DNA from 2 places in the Streptomyces sp. A0592 genome. Region 1 is predicted to be linked to the other one. Evidence: riboswitches for the same ligand, from Rfam matches in the RefSeq annotation. Region 1 holds a riboswitch; the other holds the start of a gene.
What was found. A riboswitch is a leader RNA that binds a small molecule or an ion and turns the genes downstream of it on or off. The one in region 1 is predicted to bind glycine.

Region 1 (7,473 bases):
GGGAGTCTTCAACGCCCTCTCAGCCACCCGCCAGACCCCCCGGGGATGTGATGCGCAACCGTGATCTGCGCCTACACCTTCCGTTATCCGAACCGCCAGACCTGTTGAGCGGTGAAACACCGCGCGTTCGGCGCGGAACGGACATCTGGCCCAACTGCCCTTTCGAGCATGGATCTTGGTTCTATTCAGTGGATATGCCGAAGGCCGCACCGGTGGGACCGGTACGGCCTTCGAGATGGATGTCTCCATATGCGAATGTCGTGCGGGATGTCGCGCCGAAGGTCGCGCAGGAGCTCGCCGCAGCTCTGCGGACCCCCTGCGGGCCGGATCAGTACGCCGGCGCCTGGCCCTCGCGGTCGTAGAAGGGGCGCGTCTGCGCCCGCAGCCACATCGCCACGGGATCGTGCTCGTCCGCCAGCGCCACGGTGCACACCGGGACGCCCTCGGGGACCGCCCCGACCGACTGGCGCATCATCTCCCGGACGGACTCCAGCGCGGGCGCGGAGGCGTCGTACAGGTCGAGCCCGACGGCGAGGTACGGCGACCCGAGCGCCGGCTGCACCCAGGCGCGGCGCAGCGACCGTACGGCCGGCGTGCGGTGCGCGTGCTGGGTCAGCAGCCCGTAGAACTGCGGGAGCTCGATGCTGGGCTCGGACAGCCGCAGCGGGCCCGCCGGCATCCGGTCCAGGCCGGTCGCGATGCGGCGCAGGTCCGCCCAGGGGACGCCGAGGCCGCCGCCCTGGGCGTGCGGGTTGAGCCACAGCCCCCAGCGGTCCGGGTAGAGGGCGCGGGCGATGTCCCGCCCGGTGACCACCTCGTAGCCGCGGTTCCAGCCGCTCGCGGCCAGCTCCTGGGGGGAGGTGACGCAGGGCGCGTAGCCGAGCCCCTCGACCTCCATCCCGCCGTACTGGGCGTCCGGGGACCCCGGCTGCCCCTGCCACAGCAGCATCCACAGCCGGCCCTCGGAGAGGGCGTGCAGCATTGACTCGTAGCTCTCGTAGCGCCCGGGGGTCACCTGGCGCATCATGTGCTCGACCTGCCCGGCCGCGGCCGTGCCTGACGCACTCACCCGGTACCCCTCTTCGTCCGCCCGTCGCTCCACGCGTGCCTCACCCGGGCCGGCGCTCATGCGTGCGGCCAGGAGATGTAACCAGCTTAAGCGGCCCTACGGGAGGTAGAAGGGGCGTACGCGCTCACGAATCCAGTCCGTGACCGGGTCCTGGGCCGCGTCCAGGAGGATCAACTGCACCGGCCACGGCGCCGGAACACGGCTCAGGGCCCGTCCGAGCGCCTCCATCGGGGCCTCCCGCATCTGCGGCTCCCATCCCACCAGGCGGACACCGATGAACAGTTCCGGGGCCCCTCCCTCGACGCTGGCGAGGCAGCGGTGCGCCGCGGCGACGACGCCGGTGGCGCGGAACTCCTCGGCGGCGGCTGCCAGGAAGTCCACCGGGTCCTCCTGCCAGTCCGGCTCGAAGAGCCGTACGCGGCCGCCGGTGGCGGTTGCGTCGAGCGGGCTGCCGCCGGTGCGGCAGAGCTCCGCGACGGCGGGCGGGGGCAGCGGTACACCGACGGCGCCCTCCGGATTGACCGCGATGCCGAGCTGCGGGGGAAGCCCCCGGGCGAACTCGACCGCCGGGGCCACCGCGAAGTCCATGCCGGGGCCGACGCAGGCGAGGAACTGGGCCTCGGAACTGTAGACGGGCACGTACGCCGCCCCGCCGATGTCCATGGTCGGCAGGTCCAGGCCGGCCGTGTCGGGGCCGGCGCCGCCCGGCAGGGGCACCCACACCTGGCTGCGTCCGAGCACCTCCAGGATCCGGCCTCCTGCGTCCGGCTGCCCGAGCGCCGCCCCGAGCACCTGCTCCAGCTCATTCCCCGGCCAGCCGCTGCCCTGCATCTGCCCCTGCCCCTGTCTGGTCCCGCGCGCGCGGTTCCGCGCGTGTCGCCCCGCAGGGTACCGGCCGCCGGGCGGACGGCGGCGCCGGGGATGCGGGTGCGGCCGGTCCGGCGGTCAGCCGTGGAAGCCGATCCCCGTCACGGCGGCGGCCGAGCGGCGGTCCAGGAGGGTCGCCGAGGCGCAGCCGGCCGGCGGGCGGCCGGCCTCTGCGTCGCGCAGCAGTCGGCCCACTGCGCCGCGGTGGCGGGCGAAGGCGTAGGCGGACACCCCGCGGCCCCGCGCGGCCTGGCCGGAGAGGGCCTCCTCCGGGCTGCTGTCCAGGAGGAGCAGGTGCAGCTCCCGGCCCCGGCGGCGCGCGGCGGCGGCGAGCAGGCCGCGCACCCAGCTCTGGGTGCCGCAGTCGTGGACGACCACGGAGGCGCCGGAGCGCAGGATCCGGTAGAGCCCCCAGTAGTGCGCGGCGCGCACGAGCGGGCGGTACACCGCGTACGGCAGCCGGGCGGGCATCCGGCGCTCCCAGCGCTCACGGGTGTCCTGGGAGTCGACGGCCCCGCCCTCCGGCGCGGCCCGCTTGATCAGCGTGGTCTTGCCGCCGCCGGGCAGGCCGGAGACCACGACGATGTCGCCCTCGGCGAAGCCGAGCCGCCGGGGTCCGTGCAGAGCGGGGCCGCGCAGGTCGCGTACGAGGCCGAGGCCGCCGTCCGCCGCCCTCCTGCGCTCGCGCGGGCCGCGCCGCTGCGCCGGCACCGCTTCCACGGTTCCCGTCGTCGTCACCACTCCGAATCTCCGCACAGTGTTCGCCTCCCCCGAATCGGGTCACCGGGACCCTTGCCCACTGAGTGTAAAGAGACGGTAATCGGCATGTCCGGTTCCGTTCTGCCCGCTCGGATGGGCGTACGAACTTTCGGACCCCGACCCCCGATCTCGGACATGGCGTGCAATGATGTGCGCCATCTGGACCAACTGCATACCGGCCGCTTGAATCCGCGCGGGAGAGTCCCGGCACGCCGCAAGGCCGTGCGCGGGCGCCGAAGGAGCAAGAACCTCCCTTGAATCTCTCAGGCCCCGTACCGCGTGGATGAGGCAGATCTGAAAAGCGAGCTGCGCGGCAGCTCCACCCAAGGTGCAAGTCGGTGAGACCGGCGATCGGACGATCGGCGGAACTCTCGGCGAACCTCTCAGGTTCCGATGACAGATGGGGAGGAACGTCCTCGTCATGTCATGTCGATGCCCTGGGACCCGGGAGCCACACCCATGAGCACTGCCCCCCGCCTGACCGCCCTCGATGCGCTGCACCGCTCGCTCGGTGCGACCATGACCGACTTCGCGGGCTGGGACATGCCGCTGCGGTACGCCAGCGAGCGCGACGAGCACAACGCCGTACGCACCAAGGCCGGTCTCTTCGACCTGTCGCACATGGGCGAGATCACGCTGACCGGCCCGGAGGCCGTCAAGGCCCTGGACCACGCGCTGGTCGGCAACATCTCCACCGTCGGCGTCGGCCGCGCCCGCTACACGCACATCTGCCAGGAGGACGGCGGGATCGTCGACGACCTGATCGTCTACCGCCTCGGTGAGACCGAGTACATGGTCGTCGCCAACGCCTCCAACGCCCAGGTCGTCCTCGACGCCCTGACCGAGCGCGCCGCCGGCTTCGACACCGAGGTCCGCGACGACCGCGAGGCGTACGCGCTGCTCGCGGTGCAGGGCCCGGAGTCCCCCGGCATCCTGGCGTCGCTCACCGACGCCGACCTGGACGGCCTCAAGTACTACGCGGGCCTGCCGGGCACCGTCGCGGGCGTGCCCGCGCTGATCGCGCGTACGGGCTACACGGGCGAGGACGGCTTCGAGCTGTTCGTCTCCCCCGAGCACGCCGTGGAGCTGTGGCAGGCGCTCACCAAGGCCGGCGAGGGCGTCGGCCTGGTACCGGCCGGCCTGTCCTGCCGCGACACCCTGCGCCTGGAAGCGGGCATGCCGCTGTACGGGCACGAGCTGACCACCTCCCTGACCCCGTTCGACGCGGGTCTGGGCCGGGTCGTGAAGTTCGAGAAGGAGGGGGACTTCGTCGGCCGCGCCGCCCTGGAGGCCGCCGCCGAGAAGGCCGCGACCAAGGCGCCGCGCAAGCTGGTCGGCCTGATCGCCGAGGGCCGCCGCGTCCCGCGCGCCGGCTTCCCGGTCGTCGCCGGCGGCAAGGTCATTGGTGAGGTCACCTCGGGCGCCCCGTCCCCGACGCTGGGCAAGCCGATCGCGATGGCGTACGTGGACGCGGAGCACGCCGCGCCCGGCACCTCCGGCGTCGGCGTCGACATTCGCGGTACGCATGAGCCGTACGAGGTCGTCGCGCTGCCGTTCTACAAGCGGCAGAAGTAACCCTCCGCGCACGACGTCCGCCGTACGGGTGCCCGTACGGCGCCGTCTCAGTACCCAAGACCGCAGTTCGTATCCACTCCCCCGCATCCAGGAGAATCAGGTCATGAGCACCCCCGAGAATCTGCGTTACACCAAGGAGCACGAGTGGCTGTCGGACGTCGTGGACGGCGTCGCGACGGTCGGCATCACGGAGTTCGCGGCCAACGCGCTCGGTGACGTCGTCTACGCCCAGCTCCCCGAGGTCGGCGACACCGTGACCGAGGGCGAGACCTGTGGCGAGCTGGAGTCGACCAAGTCGGTCAGCGACCTGTACTCCCCGGTCTCCGGCGAGATCGTCGAGGCCAACCAGGACGTCGTGGACGACCCGTCGCTGGTGAACTCCGCCCCCTTCGAGGGCGGCTGGCTCTTCAAGGTCCGCCTCTCGGAGGAGCCCAAGGACGTGCTCTCCGCCGAGGAGTACACCAAGCTCACCGCCGGTAACTGACCCCAGGGGATCCTGATGTCCGTACTGAACACCCCTCTCCACGAACTCGACCCCGACGTCGCCGCAGCCGTCGACGCCGAGCTCGTGCGCCAGCAGTCCACCCTGGAAATGATCGCGTCGGAGAACTTCGCTCCGGTCGCCGTCATGGAGGCCCAGGGCTCGGTCCTCACCAACAAGTACGCCGAGGGCTACCCGGGCCGCCGCTACTACGGCGGCTGCGAGCACGTCGACGTGGTCGAGCAGATCGCGATCGACCGCATCAAGGCGCTGTTCGGCGCCGAGGCCGCGAACGTCCAGCCGCACTCCGGTGCGCAGGCGAACGCCGCCGCGATGTTCGCGCTGCTCAAGCCGGGCGACACGATCATGGGCCTGAACCTGGCCCACGGCGGTCACCTGACCCACGGCATGAAGATCAACTTCTCCGGCAAGCTCTACAACGTGGTCCCGTACCACGTGGACGAGACCGGCGAGGTGGACATGGCCGAGGTCGAGCGCCTCGCCAAGGAGTCCAAGCCGCAGCTGATCGTCGCCGGCTGGTCCGCCTACCCCCGCCAGCTGGACTTCGCCGCCTTCCGCCGCATCGCGGACGAGGTCGGCGCGTACCTGATGGTCGACATGGCGCACTTCGCCGGCCTGGTCGCCGCGGGCCTGCACCCGAACCCGGTGCCGCACGCCCACGTCGTGACCACCACCACGCACAAGACCCTCGGCGGTCCGCGCGGCGGTGTCATCCTGTCGACGCAGGAGCTGGCCAAGAAGATCAACTCCGCGGTCTTCCCCGGTCAGCAGGGTGGTCCGCTGGAGCACGTGATCGCGGCCAAGGCCGTCTCCTTCAAGGTCGCGGCCTCGCCCGAGTTCAAGGAGCGCCAGGAGCGCACCCTGGAGGGTGCGAAGATCCTCGCCGCCCGTCTGGTCCAGGACGACGTCAAGGCCGTGGGCGTGGACGTCCTGACCGGTGGCACCGACGTGCACCTGGTCCTGGTCGACCTGCGCAACTCCGAGCTGGACGGCCAGCAGGCCGAGGACCGCCTCCACGAGGTCGGCATCACGGTCAACCGCAACGCCATCCCGAACGACCCGCGGCCGCCGATGGTCACCTCGGGTCTGCGGATCGGTACGCCGGCCCTGGCCACCCGCGGTTTCGACGCCGAGGCCTTCACCGAGGTCGCCGAGATCATCGCGCAGGCGCTGAAGCCGACGTACGACGCCGACGGCCTCAAGGCGCGCGTCTCGGCGCTCGCCGCGAAGTTCCCGCTGTACCCGTCGCTCTAGAGACGGGCGTGGAAGGGTCCGGCCTGGTCAGCGCACTGGGCCGGACCCTTCCCCTTTTCCCGCGGCTCCCGGCGGCGCGGCCACCGGCACCGTCCCGCCGCATCGGTGTCACGCGCGCCACTCCTCCCGCAGCCGGGGCGTTCACCGCGCCGCGTTAAGCTCGTCTGTCGGACATAGTCCGAACAATCCCCTCCTGCCCCCTCCCACCCCACGAGCAGACAAGGGAGTCCGCCACCGTGGCCATCTCCGTCTTCGACCTCTTCTCCATCGGCATCGGTCCCTCCTCCTCCCACACGGTCGGTCCGATGCGCGCCGCGCGCATGTTCGTGACGCGGCTGAAGAAGGACGGGGTGCTCGCCCAGACGGCCTCCGTGCGCGCAGAGCTCTTCGGCTCCCTCGGCGCGACCGGCCACGGCCACGGCACGCCCAAGGCCGTGCTGCTGGGCCTGGAAGGCCACTCCCCCCGCACCGTGAACGTGGAGACGGCGGACGACGAGGTGGAGCGCATCCGCAAGAGCGGCCGGCTGCGGCTGCTGGGCGCGGAGATAGGCGATGGCCACGAGATCGCCTTCGACGAGCCGAACCAGCTGATCCTGCACCGCCGGCGCTCCCTGCCGTACCACGCGAACGGCATGACGCTCTTCGCGTACGACGAGGCCGGAACCCCGCTGCTGGAGAAGACCTACTACTCGGTCGGCGGTGGCTTCGTCGTGGACGAGGACGCGGTCGGCGAGGACCGGATCAAGCTCGACGACACCGTGCTGAGGTACCCCTTCCGCTCCGGTGACGAGATGCTGCGCCTGGCGAACGAGACCGGCCTGTCGATCTCCTCGCTGATGCTGGAGAACGAGAAGGCCTGGCGCACGGAGGAGGAGATCCGCGAGGGCCTGCTGGAGATCTGGCGCGTCATGCAGTCCTGCGTCTCGCGCGGCATGTCCCGCGAGGGCATCCTCCCGGGCGGCCTGCGGGTCAAGCGGCGCGCCGCCGCCACCGCGCGCCAGCTGCGCACCGAGGGCGACCCGATGCTGCACCGCAGCGAGTGGGCGACGATCTACGCGATGGCGGTCAACGAGGAGAACGCGGCCGGCGGCCGTGTCGTCACCGCGCCCACCAACGGCGCGGCGGGCGTCCTGCCGGCCGTCCTGCACTACTACATGAACTTCGTCCCGGGCGCGGACGAGGACGGCGTGGTCCGCTTCCTGCTCGCCGCGGGCGCGATCGGCATGCTGTTCAAGGAGAACGCCTCGATCTCCGGCGCCGAGGTCGGCTGCCAGGGCGAGGTCGGCTCGGCCTGCTCGATGGCGGCCGGCGCCCTCGCCGAGGTCCTGGGCGGCACCCCGGAGCAGGTCGAGAACGCCGCCGAGATCGGCATGGAGCACAACCTGGGCCTGACCTGCGACCCGGTCGGCGGCCTGGTCCAGATCCCCTGCATCGAGCGCAACGGCAT
Region 2 (7,473 bases), on a different contig from region 1:
ACCCGGTCCGGGGGCACCCGAGGGAAGGTCCCATGCTGCGCAATCCGACAGGCGGCGCCGGAAGCGGCACCGCCGGCTCGGCCGGGCGGCTGGTGAGCATCGGCACGGTGCTCACCACGCTGCGTGACGAGTTCCCCGAAGTCACGATCTCGAAGATCCGTTTTCTGGAGGCGGAGGGGCTGGTCGAGCCCCGGCGCACACCTTCCGGGTACCGCAAGTTCAGCACGGAGGACGTGGAGCGACTCGCCCGCATCCTGCGCCTGCAGCGTGACCACTACCTGCCGCTGAAGGTCATCCGCGACCAGCTCGACGCGCTCGCACGCGGGGAGCAGATCCGCATCCCGGCGCCCACGGCGCACGGCGAATCCGCCGATCCGTCCGACCCGGCCCTCTCCGCGGCCGTCTACGGCGAGGTGGGGCAGGAGCGGCCCCCGGCGGCCCGTGTGGGGCGGCCGGAGCTCCTGGAGGCCGTCGGCGTGGACGAGGACCAGCTCGTCGAGTGGGAGTCGTACGGGCTGCTCGCCGAAGGGCCGGGCGGCGGGTTCGACGCCGATGCGGTCACGGTGGCCCGGCTCGTGGCGGACCTGGGGCGTTTCGGCCTGGAGCCGCGGCACCTGCGCGCCATGAAGGCGGCCGCCGACCGGGAGGCGGGTCTGGTGGAACAGGTCGTGGCACCCCTGCGCCGGCACCGCAACCCGCAGACCAGGGCCCATGCGGAGGCCACGATGAAGGAGCTCGCAGGGCTCTCCGTGCGGCTGCACGAGGCCTTGGTGCAGACCGCTCTCGGCGTCCGGTTGCGCTGACCTCGTCGGTCGAGGTGGAGCCCCGACTACCCAAACCTGCCGAGCAGGTCCTAGGGTTGCTGTGTGAACGAGCTCGACGTTGTGGGTGTCCGGGTGGAAATGCCCTCCAACCAACCGATCGTGCTCCTGCGTGAAGTGGGAGGCGATCGGTACCTCCCCATCTGGATCGGTCCGGGGGAGGCGACGGCCATTGCCTTCGCCCAGCAGGGGATGGCGCCTGCCCGGCCGCTGACGCACGACCTCTTCAAGGACGTGCTGGAGGCGGTCGGTGAGGAACTCACCGAGGTCCGGATCACGGATCTACGGGAGGGCGTCTTCTACGCGGAGCTCGTCTTCGCCAGCGGGGTCGAGGTGAGCGCGCGGCCATCCGACGCCATAGCGCTCGCCCTGCGGACGGGGACGCCGATCTACGGCAGTGACGGCGTCCTGGACGATGCCGGAATCGCCATCCCGGACGAGCAGGAGGACGAGGTGGAGAAGTTCCGCGAGTTCCTCGACCAGATCTCACCCGAGGACTTCGGTACCGGCCCGCAGTGAGGCGCCTGCCGCGTCGTCCACGGTGTGGTTCCAGCCCATTCGAGTAGCCTTTCCCCGCAAACGGATACGGGAAACCACTCTCAGGGTGATTATCACTCGGCGTGCCGAGTGTGGCGATCGTTGACGCACCCCTGGTGACTGCCTACCTTCGAGGTGGGCAGGTCAAGGACGGAGGGTCGGCGTGAGGATCACGGGCGACGGTACGACCGGGGGCACCCCCGTACGCAGTGGCACTGGGCCGTACCCGCTGCACGGTGGTGCGGTCGGATCCGCGCACCGTCAGCCGGAGTCGACGCCGGTCGGGCCGGTGGACGGCGAGCCGGCGCCCCAGCAGGTCGGCTACCGCGGGCCGACGGCGTGCGCCGCGGCCGGCATCACCTACCGGCAACTGGACTACTGGGCACGCACCGGGCTGGTGGAGCCCAGCGTGCGGCCCGCGTACGGCTCCGGGACACAGCGCCTCTACAGCTTCCGCGACGTGGTCGTCCTCAAGATCGTCAAGCGCTTCCTGGACACCGGTGTGGCGCTGCAGAACATCCGCACCGCCGTGCAGCACCTGCACGACCGCGACCTCGCGGACCTCGAGCGGATGACGTTGATGAGCGACGGCGCCACCGTGTACGAGTGCACCTCGCCGGACCAGGTCGTCAGCCTCCTCCAGGGCGGCCAGGGCGTCTTCGGCATCGCCGTGGGCGTGGTGTGGCGCGACGTGCAGAGCGCGCTGTCGCAGCTGCACGGGGAGCGCGTGGACACCGGCGAGACCCTGGTCGGGCACAACCCGACGGACGAGCTGGCGGCCCGCCGCAACCGTGCCGTCTGAGCGGGTCGGCCGAGCGGCCGGAATGTCAGTGGCGTAGGGCAGCATCGGTGCTGTGAGAGCCGCTCCGACCATCCTGCACCTGGACATGGACGCCTTCTACGCCTCCGTCGAGCAGGCGTCGAAGCCGAGCCTGCGCGGCAAGCCCGTCATCGTCGGCGGGCTCGGGCCGCGCGGGGTCGTCGCCACGGCCTCGTACGAGGCCAGGCGGTTCGGGGTGCACTCGGCGATGCCCACGGCGCAGGCCAGGCGGCTCTGCCCGAACGGCGCCTACCTGATCCCTCGGTTCACGCTCTACCGCCGGGTCAGCGATGTGGTGATGGCCATGCTGCGGGAGCTGTCCCCGCTGGTGGAGCCGCTCAGCCTGGACGAGGCCTTCGTCGACCTGGAGGCGGGCGGGGTCGCCTTCGACGCGGGTTCGGCCCGGGCGACGGGCGAGCGGCTGCGGGCCGACATCAGGGCCGCCACCGGGCTCAGCGGCTCCGTGGGGCTCGCCGGGTCGAAGATGCTGGCCAAGGTGGCCTCCGAGGAGGCCAAGCCCGCCGGGCTGCTGCTGATCGAGCCCGGGACCGAGCGGGAACTGCTCGCACCCATGTCCGTACGGACCCTGCCCGGCGTGGGGCCGGCCACGGGGGAGCACCTGCGCCGTGCCGGGATCACCACGGTGGGGGAGCTGGTCGAGGCCGGTGAGGACGAGCTGGTCCGGATGGTGGGCCGCGCGCACGGCACGGGGCTGTACCGGATGGCGCTGGGGCTGGACGACCGGCCGGTGGTCGCTGAGCGGGACGCGAAGTCGGTGTCGGTCGAGGACACCTTCGACGTGGACCTGCACGACCGGGTGCGGATCCGCGGCGAGGTGCAGCGGCTCGCCGACCGGTGTGTGCAGCGGCTGCGGGGATCCGGGCACTCGGGGCGCACGATCGTGCTCAAGGTGCGGCGCTACGACTTCTCCACGCTGACGCGGTCCGAGACGCTGCGCGGGCCCACGGACGACGCGGCGGTGGTCCGGGAGGCCGCCGCGCGGCTGCTGGAGGCGGTGGACACCACGGGCGGGGTGCGGCTGCTGGGGGTGGGGGTGACCGGTCTGGCGGACTACACGCAGGAGGACCTCTTCGCGCAGTCGCTCGCCGCCGAGGCGGAGGCCGAGGCGGAGGCCGAGGCGGAGGCGGCGGCAGAGGAGGGCGGTACGGCCGGCACGGCCGGGGGAGCCGCGCCGGCGGCCGCCGACGGGGGTGCGGGGGCCCAGGAGGGGGCGGAGCAGCCCGCTGAGTCGCAGGAGGCTCCCGAGCGCCGCTGGGCGGCCGGGAGCGACGTACGGCACGTCGTGTACGGGCCGGGGTGGGTGCAGGGCAGCGGGGTCGGCCGGGTGACCGTGCGGTTCGAGCAGCCCGGATCGGAGCCCGGCCGGGTGCGGACCTTCCGGGTGGACGACCCCGAGCTGGAGCCGTCCGACCCGCTGCCGCTGGTGGGGGACACGGACTAGGAGTGGTGCCGGGGGCGCCGGCGGCGCCGGGGTGTCAGCCGTCGTCGCCCGCCAGGCGGCCGAAGTCGCGGTGGAAGTCGGACGGAAGGGTCGTGTCCAGGCCGTAGTGGTGGTAGAGCTGGAGCTCCTGTTCGGGAGAGAGGTGGCGGCCGACGCCGAAGTCCGGTGCGTCCTTGATGAGGGAGCGTTCGAAGGGCACCCGCAGGGTCTCGCCGACCATCTCGCTCGGCTCCAGCGGGACGAAGGCGTCCCGGCTGAACAGGCCCGTGCGGACGGCGGCCCATTCCGGGACACCCGTGGCATCGTCGAGGTAGACCTCGTCGATGGTGCCGATCTTGGCACCGTTGCGGTCGAACGCCTTGCGGCCGATCAGGCTGCGCGGATCGATGTCGGTCTGCACGGTCCCTCCAATTGGTCGCAACTGCTCCGTAATGACTACAGAAGGGCATTTCCGCAGTGGAGGCCACTCGGGGAGCCCCTTGAACCCCGCTGGTAGTCTGGGTGACGGCTGTCGACCCTGTGCGGGAGAGTCCTCCGAGTGAGCAAGACGGAGGCGCCGAAGGAGCAAATCCTCCCCGGAATCTCTCAGGCATACGTACCGCATGGACGAGGCCACTCTGGAAAGCAGGGCGGGTACCGGGCGCGCAGTGCCGGTCCCCCTCCTCACCGACGGTGAAAGCCGGATCTCTCGGGATACCCCCGTGACTCCGGTGAAACTCTCAGGTGCAGATGACAGAGGGGGAGGCCGTCCGGGTGCCCGCGCCGTGGTGCCCCTCGCAGGTCATATGACCAGGAGGCCTCCGTACATGACCGCCAACCGCATTCCGCTCTCCCAGCTGGAGCGAGGCATCCCCTTCGAACAGCGCCACATCGGCCCGGATGCCGAGGCGCAGGCGAAGATGCTCGCCCACGTGGGCTACGGCTCCCTGGACGAACTGACCGCCGCCGCGGTCCCGGATGTGATCAAGACCGCCGACGCGCTCGACCTGCCCGAGGCGCGGACCGAGGCCGAGGTGCTCGCCGAGCTGCGCTCGCTCGCCGACCGCAACCAGGTCCTCACCCCCATGATCGGCCTCGGCTACTACGGGACCTTCACCCCGCCGGTGATCCTCCGCAACGTCATGGAGAACCCGGCCTGGTACACGGCGTACACGCCCTACCAGCCGGAGATCTCGCAGGGCCGCCTCGAGGCCCTCCTGAACTTCCAGACCGTCGTCGCCGACCTCACCGGCCTGCCGACCTCGGGCGCCTCCCTGCTCGACGAGGGCACCGCGGCAGCCGAGGCCATGACGCTGGCCCGCCGCGTGGGCAAGGTCAAGGGCAACGTCTTCCTCATCGACGCCGACGCCCTGCCGCAGACCGTCGCCGTCATCGAGACCCGCGCCGAGCCGATCGGCATCGAGGTCGTCGTCGCCGACCTCTCCGACGGCATCCCCGCCGAGATCGCCGAGCGCGGCGTCTACGGCGTCCTGCTCCAGTACCCGGGTGCCTCGGGCGCCGTCCGGGACATCAAGCCGGTCATCGACCAGGCGCACGAGCTCGGCGCCATCGTCACCGTCTCGGCCGACCTGCTCGCCCTGACCCTCCTGACGTCCCCGGGCGCGCTCGGCGCGGACATCGCCGTGGGAACCACCCAGCGCTTCGGCGTCCCGATGGGCTTCGGCGGTCCGCACGCCGGCTACATGGCCGTCCAGGACAAGCACGCCCGCTCGCTGCCGGGCCGCCTCGTCGGCGTCTCGGTGGACGCGGACGGCAACAAGGCGTACCGCCTGGCCCTGCAGACCCGCGAGCAGCACATCCGCCGGGAGAAGGCCACCAGCAACATCTGCACCGCGCAGGTGCTGCTCGCCGTCATGGCCGGCATGTACGCCGTCTACCACGGCCCGGACGGCCTGCGGACGATTGCCGGCCGTACCCACCGCTACGCGACGCTGCTCGCGGCCGGTCTGCGCGCCGGCGGGGTCGAGACCGTGCACGGCTCCTACTTCGACACGATCACGGTCCGCGTCCCGGGCCGTGCGGCCGAGGTCGTCGCCGCCGCGCGCGAGGGCGGGGTCAACCTCCACCAGGTCGACGCCGACCTGGTCTCCATCAGCTGTGACGAGACCACGCTGCGCGCCGACATCGAGGCCGTCTGGGCGGCCTTCGGCGTCACCGCCGACATCGAGGCGCTCGACGAGACCGTGGCGGACACCCTCCCCGAGGGCCTGCTGCGCTCGGACGCGGTCCTGACCCACCCGGTCTTCCACCAGCACCGCTCCGAGACCGCGATGCTGCGCTACCTGCGCAAGCTCTCGGACAAGGACTACGCGCTGGACCGCGGCATGATCCCGCTGGGCTCCTGCACCATGAAGCTCAACGCGACGACCGAGATGGAGCCGGTGACCTGGCCCGAGTTCGGCCAGCTGCACCCCTTCGCCCCGGTGGAGCAGGCCGAGGGCTACCTCACGCTCATCAACGAGCTGGAGGAACGACTCTGCGAGGTCACCGGCTACGACAAGGTCTCCATCCAGCCGAACGCCGGCTCCCAGGGTGAGCTCGCCGGTCTGCTGGCCGTGCGCGCCTACCACCGGGCGAACGGTGACGAGCAGCGCACCATCTGCCTCATCCCGTCCTCCGCGCACGGCACCAACGCCGCCAGCGCCGTCATGGCGGGCATGAAGGTCGTCGTCGTCAAGACCGCCGACGACGGTGAGGTGGACGCGGACGACCTGCGCGCCAAGATCGAGCAGCACCGCGACGAGCTCGCCGTGCTGATGATCACGTACCCGTCCACGCACGGTGTGTTCGAGGAGCACGTCGCCGACATCTGCGCCCAGGTGCACGAGGCCGGCGGCCAGGTCTACGTCGACGGCGCCAACCTGAACGCCCTGGTGGGCCTGGCCAAGCCGGGTCACTTCGGCGGCGACGTCTCGCACCTGAACCTGCACAAGACCTTCTGCATCCCGCACGGCGGCGGCGGCCCGGGCGTCGGCCCGGTCGGCGTCCGGGCGCACCTCGCCCCGTACCTGCCGAACCACCCGCTGCAGCCGACGGCCGGCCCGGAGACGGGCGTCGGCCCGATCTCGGCCGCGCCGTGGGGCTCGGCCGGCATCCTGCCGATCTCCTGGTCGTACGTGCGCCTCATGGGCGGCGAGGGCCTCAAGCGCGCCACCCAGGTGGCGGTGCTCGGCGCCAACTACATCGCCAAGCGCCTGGAGCCGCACTACCCGGTGCTCTACACCGGCCCGGGCAACCTGGTCGCGCACGAGTGCATCATCGACCTGCGCCCGCTGTCGAAGGCCACGGGCGTCAGCGTGGACGACATCGCCAAGCGCCTGATCGACTACGGCTTCCACGCACCGACCATGTCCTTCCCGGTCGCCGGAACGCTCATGATCGAGCCGACGGAGTCCGAGGACCTCGCCGAGATCGACCGCTTCTGCGACGCGATGATCGCCATCCGCGGCGAGATCGAGCGGGTCGCGGGCGGCGAGTGGCCGGCCGACGACAACCCGCTGGCCAACGCCCCGCACACGGCGGCTTCGCTGGGCGGCGAGTGGAACCACGCGTACACCCGGGACGAGGCCGTCTTCCCGGGCGGGGTCACGGCCGCCGAGAAGTACTGGCCGCCGGTGCGCCGCATCGACGGTGCGTTCGGCGACCGGAACCTGGTGTGCTCCTGCCCGCCGCTGGACGAGTACGACAACTGAGGCGCTCGTCACTGACGCCCGCCGAGTGACATGACGAAGGGGCCGGCCCGGGAGACTCTCCCCGGCCGGCCCCTTCGTCGTCCTACGTCGTCTACGCCGCCGCGAGCGGGCGGTGCGGGGCGATGATCTGCCCGTCCGGCA

Region 2: it holds a riboswitch for glycine, as region 1 does, so the genes downstream of both, gcvP (aminomethyl-transferring glycine dehydrogenase) here and gcvT (glycine cleavage system aminomethyltransferase GcvT) in region 1, are expected to answer to the same signal.

What each region holds. Positions count from the first base shown of each region.
Region 1 is NZ_SSBM01000022.1:56,388-63,860, forward strand. Features, by position in the region: gene E6U81_RS26770 (enhanced serine sensitivity protein SseB C-terminal domain-containing protein) at 329-1,069, opposite strand; gene E6U81_RS26775 (enhanced serine sensitivity protein SseB) at 1,166-1,900, opposite strand; gene E6U81_RS26780 (AAA family ATPase) at 2,015-2,647, opposite strand; glycine riboswitch at 2,880-2,983, shown strand; gene gcvT (glycine cleavage system aminomethyltransferase GcvT) at 3,155-4,270, shown strand; gene gcvH (glycine cleavage system protein GcvH) at 4,374-4,754, shown strand; gene glyA (serine hydroxymethyltransferase) at 4,770-6,026, shown strand; gene E6U81_RS26800 (L-serine ammonia-lyase) at 6,263-7,473, shown strand, end outside.
Region 2 is NZ_SSBM01000036.1:54,191-61,663, reverse strand. Features, by position in the region: gene E6U81_RS32805 (MerR family transcriptional regulator) at 33-803, shown strand; gene E6U81_RS32800 (bifunctional nuclease family protein) at 867-1,340, shown strand; gene E6U81_RS32795 (MerR family transcriptional regulator) at 1,522-2,160, shown strand; gene E6U81_RS32790 (DNA polymerase IV) at 2,213-3,640, shown strand; gene E6U81_RS32785 (PRC-barrel domain-containing protein) at 3,675-4,052, opposite strand; glycine riboswitch at 4,153-4,251, shown strand; gene gcvP (aminomethyl-transferring glycine dehydrogenase) at 4,447-7,332, shown strand; gene E6U81_RS32775 (DUF5999 family protein) at 7,424-7,473, opposite strand, start outside.